2 regions of the Sphingomonas cannabina genome follow, and region 1 is predicted to be linked to the other one. Evidence: predicted binding sites of a transcription regulator. Region 1 holds the regulator's gene; the other holds the start of a gene.
The links. The regulator LexA, encoded in region 1, represses DNA repair genes until DNA is damaged. The targets are predictions, from matches to a motif close to GTTCCNCNCTTGTTCT.

Region 1 (4,412 bases):
GGCCGCGATCGGGCTGGAGCAGGGCAGTCATGCGGCGGACCCTAGCGGGACGATGGCGAAAGGCCACAGCGTTCGTGCGGTCGGTGCGCCGATGGTGGCTCGGCTTCGATCCTCCCCTGCCAGGGGGGATGGCAGCCGAGGCTGGCGGAAGGGAGGATGCCGATCGACATGGCTGCGTCGCCAACCGAATCGGATAGGCTCCCGCTCGTCATCACCACTTGCAACCTAGGGTGTGTTGACGTTCAGCAATCCGCCGGCAGCTCATGCACTCCTCCCCTGGAGGGGAGGGGTGAAGGTCGACAGCCCCTGAGGCGCCCGCCCTTGCAATGTAGGATTTCGCCTGCTTGGCTCGCCCGCTCCGAGCCGCGCGAGCGCCGGGCCGTTCTTTGATTATGTAGATCTCGCCCATGTCGCGTCGGTGTCGCGTTAGCGTCGCCTTGGTGTTCCTCGGTGTCACCCTGATGTCGCGTCCCCGATGCGTCGCTGTCGCGATGCCGTCGCCTCCGCGCCGTGTCCGGGGCGACGGCGCGCAAACACGTGACCTGAGTCAATTTGGTCAACTTTTCGGCGGCCCCGGCACCGGAAAGCCTCGTCCGGACGGGGGGGCCGTTCTACCTATGACTTTCGTGACCTTCGACGGATTTCCGCGGGTTTCCGGCGCCCTCCCAAAGCCGTGCGGCCAGCCGCCTGCCAGTCGGCCACCGACTCGAATGGCTCGTCCGTTGTCAACAGAATGGATGCCATACCAGGCCGACAAATCGCTTTCCTAATAGGATTTGCTTTGCTTGTGTCCCGCCCGGCTACCGCGACGCAGCTGCGGAATTAAGTGGAGCAAAGTGAAAGAATGAAGCGCGTCTCCCTTCACTTTGGAGCTGGTCGCACGACGCATCTGGATGTCGATCGGTCCCAACCCCTGCCACGGATCGGCCGATGATTCCCCTCCTCCCCGTCGCCGAGGCGCAGGCGCGGCTGCTGGCCCTCGCATCGCCGGTCGCGAGCGAACGCGTATCGCTCCATGCTGCCGCCGGCCGCTGGGCGGCCGAGAACGTCCGCGCCCGCCGCACCCAACCTGCGGCCGATCTCTCCGCGATGGACGGCTACGCCATCCGCTTCGCCGACCTCCCCGGTCCATTCCGGCTAATCGGCGAGAGCGGCGCCGGCCACCCCCATGCCGGCAGCATCGACGCGGGCGAGACGGTGCGCATCTTCACCGGCGCGGTCATGCCCGCAGGCGCCGACGCCGTGCTCGTGCAGGAGGAAGCAGAGGACCGCGCCGGCACGATCCACCTCATCGGGGAGGGCCCGCCGCGCCCCGGCAGCAGCGTCCGGCGACGCGGGCTGGATTTCACCGAGGGCGATGTCCTCATTGCGAATGGCGAACGCATCACGCCCGCCCGCGCCGCGCTGGCGGGGCTGGGCGGCCATGCCGAGCTGGCCGTCCGCCGCACGGTCCGCGTCGCGATCGCCGCCACCGGCGACGAGCTGGTGCCGCACGGCGCACCGCTTCGCGACGGCCAGGTCTACGAAGTCAACGCGCTGATGCTGGCGACGATGCTCGCCGATCTGCCGGTAGCGGTCGTCCCGCTCGGCATCCTCCCCGATCGCCTGGACGTGCTTACGGCTGCCTTCGCCGCGGTCGACGCCGACGTCCTCGTCACCACCGGCGGCGCATCGGTCGGCGACCACGACCTCGTCCGCCCCGCGCTGGAGGCCGCCGGCGCCGATATCGACTTCTGGAAGGTCGCGGTGCGTCCCGGCCGGCCGATGATGGCCGGGCGATTGAAGGATGCGGTGGTGCTCGGCCTACCGGGCAATCCCGTCTCCGCCTTCGTCACCGCCACGCTGTTCCTGAAGCCGCTGGTCGCCGCCCTGTCCGGCGCCGCCGATCCCTTGCCGCGCACCCGCACGGTCCCGCTCGGCGAGCCGCTCCCCGCCAACGATTCCCGCGCCGACTATCTCCGCGCCGAGCTGCGCGGCGGCCGCGCCCATGCGTCGAGCATCCAGGACAGCTCGATGCTCCGCACCCTCGCCCGCGCGACCTGCCTGATCGTCCGCCCGCCCCATGCGCCGGCAGCGGTCGAAGGCGACTCGGTGGAAATCCTCGACCTCGCTTGACAGGACGGGGAACAATCCATAAACGTTCCGTGTCTGTTCTGGACGGAGGGACCGAATGCTCACGCGCAAGCAGCACGAGCTCATCTGCTTCATCGCCGATCGCCTGGCGGAAACGGGCGTGTCGCCCTCGTTCGAGGAGATGAAGGAGGCGCTCGACCTCAAGTCCAAGTCGGGCGTCCACCGCCTGATCAGCGCATTGGAGGAGCGCGGCTTCCTCCGCCGCCTGCCCAACCGCGCCCGCGCGCTCGAGGTCATCAAGATGCCCGAGCGCCCCGAAGCGAAGAAGGCGGCCAAAACCGTCCAGCCCACGGCGCCTTCGCGCCTGCCGCAGCCGGCGAACGACGTGATCGAGATCCCGCTGCACGGCCGCATCGCCGCCGGCGTGCCGATCGAGGCGCTGGAGGGTGCGACGATGCTGCCGGTCCCCGCCGCGCTGCTCGGCGCAGGCGAGCATTATGCATTGGAGGTCGCCGGCGACTCGATGGTCGAGAAGGGTATTCTCGACGGCGACTATGCGCTGATCCGCCGCACCGACGTCGCCCGCGACGGCGACATCATCGTCGCGCTGATCGACGACAATGAGGCGACGCTCAAGACCTTCTACCGTGAAGGCGCGATGGTCCGGCTCGATCCCGCCAACCGCGCCTATGATCCGCAGCGCTACGCCGCGGACCAGGTACGCGTGCAGGGCAAGCTCGCCGGCCTGCTCCGCCGCTACTGACCCGCACCCGAGGCCTGCCGATCGCGAGGCGGCAGGACGGTGGCGGGTCGGATCCAGGGATGGCGGCCGGCGGATGCGGCGACCGTCCTCACCCTGGGCGGATCGAAGGTCAGCGTCACCCCGCCCGACCGCGCCAGGAAGCTGCGGTCGAGCTTCAGCCAGCGTGGCGTACAGCCCTGCGGCAACCGGCGATCGCTGACGACGACGTCCACCGTCCGGCAGGCGGCGATCAGCGGCCGTGGATCGACGAGATACGCCGACCGGGTCGCCAGCACCCGCCACCGCCGCCCGCCCCGTTCCAGCTCCGTCAGGCACAGGTCGATATTGCAGCGCGTACCCGCGACATCGTCGAGCACCGGCAACTCGCCGTCGACGCCTCCGCCTTCGCTCAACACGTCGCGGACATAGTCCCCCGCGCGCTCGCGCAGCAGCGCCAGCCCGCCGCCCTGCGTGCGGATGGCAAGATGCCGCCCATCACCGGTGACGATCAGGTCCGGTGCCGGCGTCGCCAGCGCCCAAGCGGCTCCGAATACGAGTGGCGCCAATCCACACCACCGCCAACGGGTTTTCCACAACATTATCCACAGCCCGCCCGCCACCATTAGCGCGAAGGCGCCCCGCGGCATGGCGGGCAGCGCCGCGACCGCGCCCGGCGCATGGGCAGTGGTCCGGGCGATCCACAGCAGCAGGTCGAGCGCCCGCCCGCACAGCCACCACAGCGGCGCCCCCAGACCGCCGAGATCGAGCAGCAACGCCAACGCCTCGAGCGGCATGACCACGAAGGTGGTGAGCGGGATCGCCACGATATTGGCGAGCGCGCCGTAGAAGCCGGCCTTGTGGAAGTGGAACAGCCCGATCGGCATCAATGCCAGCTCGACGACGATGCCGGTCAGCAGCAGCGAGGCGGATCCTCGCCCGATCCTGCGCCACCGCGCCTCCTCGCGCGGGGCGAACCAGCCGCGCACCCGCCCGCCTTCATGCAGCGCGACGATCGCGGTCACCGCTGCGAACGAAAGCTGGAAGCTGGCGCCCGCCACCGCCTCCGGCCACAGCAGCATCACCGCCAGCGCCCCGGCGGCCACCAGCCGCAGCGTCACCGCCTCGCGCCCCATCGCGAGCGCCGCCAGCACCAGCAGCGCCGCGACGCAGCTTCGGATCGTCGGCACCTCCGCGCCGGTGAGCAGCGTATAGCCGATCGCCGCCACCGCGCCCGCGCCGGCCGCGATCAACGGTAAGCGGAAACGCAACGCCAGCCAGGGACTCAACGCCAGGAGCCGCAGCACCAGCAGCATCGTCGCACCGACGACCGCCGTGATGTGCAGCCCGCTCACCGACAGGAGATGGGCAAGTCCGGACCGGCGCATCGCCTCGGCATCCTCCTCGGGAATGCCGCCCTGATCGCCGGTAGCGAGCGACGCCGCGATGCCTCCGCCCGCCCCCTCGATGCGACTCCGGATATGCGCCGACAGCCGCGCGCGCAGGTCTGTCCCCGGCACGTCACCGGCCTTCACGACCTCCACCGGCGCGAATCCGCGGCCGGTCGCGCCGATGCGATCGAACCACGCAACGCGTGTAT
Region 2 (4,412 bases), 1.9 Mb from region 1:
GCTCGACCTCAGGAACACCAACGCGCTGCTCTTCACCAACAGCGGCACCGGCAGCCTCAACATGGTCTATCGCCGCGGGGACGGGACGATCGGCTGGGTCGAGCCCAACCGCGCCGACTGAGCCCATCTGCCGAAAGATCATCGATGAACGACATTACCGACCTGCTCGGCCCCGACGCCGTGTTCGCGGACATGGCCGTCGGCAGCAAGCGCGCGCTGTTCACCGCGCTCGGCGCCGCTACGGCGAAGCTCTGGGGGATGGACGCCAAGCTGATCGTCGACCGGCTGGCGGCGCGCGAGAAGCTCGGCACCACCGGTTTCGGCGGCGGTATTGCCGTGCCGCACGCGCGAATCGAAGGACTGAGTGGCGTGCGCGGGCTGTTCGCCCGTTTGTCGCGGCCGATCGAGTTCGCGGCGGTCGACGATCTGCCGGTAGACTTGGTGTTCATGCTGCTGTCGCCGGCCGGCGCCGGCGCCGAGCATCTGAAGGCGCTGGCGCGCATCTCGCGGCGGATGCGCGACCGGGCGCTCGCCGACAAGCTGCGCGGCGCGGCATCGCCCGACGCGATCTACGCCCTGCTCACCGGTATCGAAGCCCGCGATGCCGCCTGAGGGGCCGACTCCGCCTGCCGGTGCGGAGGCGCATTTCCGCGCGCTCGAATCGCTTTACGACGCGGCGCCGATCAACCGGCTGTTCGATTCGCGGATGGAGATCGTCGCGCCGGGCGAGGCGCGGATTCATTTCACCGTCGCGGAAAGCTTCTTCCATGCCGCGGGGGCGCTCCACGGCACCGCCTATTTCAAGATGCTCGACGATGCCGCCTTCTACGCGGCGAACAGCCTGGTCAGCGACCGTTTCCTGCTCACCACCGCCTTCAACCTGCTGTTCACCAAGCCGCTCCGGGCCGGACCGGTCGTCGCCGAAGGCCGCTGGGTGAGCGGACAGCGGCGGGTGCTGATTGCCGAGGCGCGACTGGTCGACGCCTCGGGCGAGGAAGCGGCGCGGGGGACCGGCACTTTCATGCGCTCGAATATCCCGCTGGCGGGGCTGCCTGGTTATCACGCGTGATCGAACGTCTGCCGAGTGGTCTCTTGGCCAAGGCGCTGATCCGCCGAGTCCATGATGCCGGCGGCAGCGCGATGGTGCTCGCGCGGGGCGACGATCAGGCCGGGGCGCTGCTGGTGCTGCTGCTCGAAAGGGGGAGCGAGCCGCGTTTCGTCGAGCGCGGAATCGGCCCCGATGGTCGTACCGCACTCATCCGAACGGGCCCGCGCGAGGAGGATGCGGAGGCGATCGCCGCCTATTGGCGCCGCCGAGTCGAGCGCGATCCCGATTTGTGGGTAATCGAACTGGATATCCCGGAAGGAGAACGATTCGTCGCTGAAACGATCGCGTTGAATTGACTTTGCTGCGCCGCGGAATGACCTACCGGTGTCATTATGTTCGCGTTGTGCCGTTCGAAGTGCGATTTCGGCCGGTGACGCAGTCGGGGGGTATCCCGATCCGTATCGAACCCGCCTTATCGAAGAGCGGGGAAGCCGCCGGATCGTGTGCCAACCGCACTTGATCGTTGTTGAATGTCGTTCGTTGCCCGCGCCGCAATTCCTGCGGCCGTTTTTCTCGTGAGCGCCGTGTTCGTCGGCACCTCGGCGCCCGGCTTCGCCCAGAAGCTCGATTCCGCGCCGCTCACTACGCTCAACGCCATCACCCTTCCCCAGGTTCCGCCCGCTCCGGCGCCCCAGGCCGCCGTTGAGCCGACCGCGACGGTTCAGACCGTTCAGCCGCAGCCTGCGATGATCCAGGCGATTCCGGCCGAGAACGAGCAGCAGCCTGTCCAGGCTGAGGACGATTTCGATTCGCTTGCCGATGCCGTCGCTGCGCAGAACACCGCGCTCGACGACGATCGCGAGCTCCAGTGCCTCGCCTCCGGCGTCTATTTCGAATCGAAGGGCGAGCCGCTCGCCGGCCAGCTGGCGGTCGCCGAGACCATCCTCAACCGCACCCGCTCGGGCCGTTTCCCCACGTCGGTGTGCTCGGTGCTGACCCAGCGCGGCCAGTTCTCGTTCGTGCGCGGCGGCTATGTGCCGACCGGCAAGGGCAAGGCATGGCAGACCGCGGTGGCGGTCGCCAAGGTCGCGCAGCGCGACCTGTGGGATTCGGCTGCCGGCAGTGCGCTTTATTTCCATGCGCGGCGGGTCTCGCCCGGCTGGCGGCTGTCGAAGGTCGCCGCGATCGGCAACCACGTCTTCTATCGCTGAGTCGTTTATCTAGGCGGCACCGGCCCGCTCCCCCACCCGGCCACCCAACGGCAGTATCTTATGGGTGGCCGGGTGGGGGAGCGGGCCGGTGCCGTCTTACGGCGCACGAGCGCTTTCCAGCGTTCCCATGATGTTCTAGGAAGGGGCATGGCCAGCGCCGTGCCCCTTTCCGATTCTGCGGCCCCTCTCGTCGCTGCCGACGTCGCGCGCGGGGTGTGCCGGATGCTGCTTCGTCACGATATCGTCGCGATCGCGGAGGTGCCGCTCGACGGCGGGCGCCGTGCCGACCTGATGGCGCTGGATGCCAAGGGCGGGCTGGTGATCGTCGAGATCAAGGTATCGCGGGCCGACCTGCTCGGCGACGCCAAATGGACCGACTATCTGGGGCATTGTGACCGCTTCTACTGGGCGGTGCCGGAGGGTTTCGATGCGAGTCCGCTCGACGGCCCCGCATTCCTGCCCGAGCGTTCGGGGGTGATCGTCGCCGACCGCTATGACGCGGCGATCGTGCGCGAGGCGGCGACGGTGGCGCTGCCCGTCCATGCCCGCCGCCGCTGCACGCTCGCGCTCGCAAGACGTGCGGCGCGGCGGGTGATCGGGCTCATGGATCCGGACGCGTTCGGCGATCTCGGGGGGTATTAGAGTCGGATTCGGCCAGTTGTAGTTGTTCCCCGGCGAAGGCCGGGGCCCAGTATCGAACCGCTCGCAGCGGGGCCCCGGCCTTCGCCGGGGAACAGCTGCTTCAAGCCGGATGGATCAAACTCTGGCCCTCACCGTCCCCCCGGCGTCGTGCCGGGGTCGGAGGATCAGAGTCCCGGTCCCGCAACCCTGCGACTGCTGCCGGCCTTGGGCGCATCGGCGAGCAGCTTGGTCAGCGCCGGCGAGCGGGTGTCGCGCGTCGCATAATCGCGCGCGGACAGACCGGCGACCACGTCGCGCTGGTCGGGATTGCCACCGGCGTCGAGCAGCCGCCGCGCCATCTCGAGATTGCGCAGCTGCACCGCGCGGATCAGCGGGGTCTCGCCCGAGGCATTGGCGAGGTTCACGTTCGCCTTCTGCTGGGTCAGCACGTCGACGCAGTCGAAGCAGCTTGCGCTCACCGCCAGCATCAGCGGCGTGTTGCCGCGCCCGTCCTGGATGTTGATGTTGGCGCCGCGGGCGATGAGGAAGCGGAGATAGGTGACGTCGCCGCGCTTGGTCACGATGTGCAGCGCCGCGTCGCCCGAATCGTCCCGGGTGTTGATGATCCGCGACCCCGGCTTGTCCAGGATCTGCGTGACCTTGTTGCCGTCCGCCTCGCGCACCGCCTTCAGGAACTCGTAGCTGTCGGACATGCGCTGGGCGGGAAGGGCGGCGGGGGCGGCGAGCAGCGCGGCGGCGAGGACGAAGCGGAAAGCGGGCGACACCATCGACGAAGGATCCTGTTGAGCTTGCATGGAACCGATTAGCAGACCAAGGCTCGCGATGCCATGAACAGACGCTTACCGGCTCTCGCCCTGCTGCTCGCGCTCGCCGGCTGCGGCGGCGGCGCGGATTCGCCGCTGGCCGGTGCCCGGATCGGCGGCCCGTTCACCCTCACCGACGAAAACGGCGTGCGGGTCACCGACCACGCTTTCGCCGGCCGCTATCGAATCATGTACTTCGGCTACACCTTCTGCCCCGATATCTGCCCGACCGACGCACAAGCGATCGGCCGCGGCCTCAAAATGTTCGAACAGGCCTCGCCGGCGCTGGGGGCGAAGGTGGTGCCGATCTTCGTCACCGTCGATCCCAAGCGCGATACCCCGGCTGTACTCAAGGAGTTTACCGATCAATTCCATCCGCGCATGATCGGCCTGACCGGCAGCAAGGCCGACATCGACGCGATCACCAAGGCTTATGCGATCAGCTATTCGCTCGAACCGCCGGCGCCGGGCGGCGGCTATCTGGTGCAGCATGTCCGGGTCACCTATTTGATGGGGCCCGACGGCAGCCCAATCGCCTTACTGCCGTCGGATCAGGGGCCGCAGGCGGTAGCGGACGAGCTCAAACGCTGGGTGAAGTGACCGACGAGAAATTCTGGGAGACGCTGCCGCTCGACCGGCTCGACCGCGCGCAATGGGAGGCGCTGTGCGACGGCTGCGGCAAATGCTGCCTCCACAAGCTGGAGGACG

Region 2: the regulator LexA is predicted to act here: its motif matches at 2,381-2,396, upstream of LZK98_RS01745 (MmcB family DNA repair protein).

What each region holds. Positions count from the first base shown of each region.
Region 1 covers NZ_CP090059.1:2,248,068-2,252,479, reverse strand. The annotation lists gene LZK98_RS10545 (leucyl aminopeptidase family protein) at 1-31, opposite strand, end outside; gene LZK98_RS10540 (molybdopterin molybdotransferase MoeA) at 934-2,115, shown strand; gene lexA (transcriptional repressor LexA) at 2,171-2,836, shown strand; gene LZK98_RS10530 (ComEC/Rec2 family competence protein) at 2,830-4,412, opposite strand, start outside.
Region 2 covers NZ_CP090059.1:342,058-346,469, reverse strand. The annotation lists gene hpf (ribosome hibernation-promoting factor, HPF/YfiA family) at 1-121, shown strand, start outside; gene LZK98_RS01765 (PTS sugar transporter subunit IIA) at 145-612, shown strand; gene LZK98_RS01760 (PaaI family thioesterase) at 602-1,069, shown strand; gene LZK98_RS01755 (DUF1491 family protein) at 1,066-1,404, shown strand; gene LZK98_RS01750 (cell wall hydrolase) at 1,624-2,259, shown strand; gene LZK98_RS01745 (MmcB family DNA repair protein) at 2,407-2,901, shown strand; gene LZK98_RS01740 (ankyrin repeat domain-containing protein) at 3,066-3,668, opposite strand; gene LZK98_RS01735 (SCO family protein) at 3,729-4,304, shown strand; gene LZK98_RS01730 (YcgN family cysteine cluster protein) at 4,292-4,412, shown strand, end outside.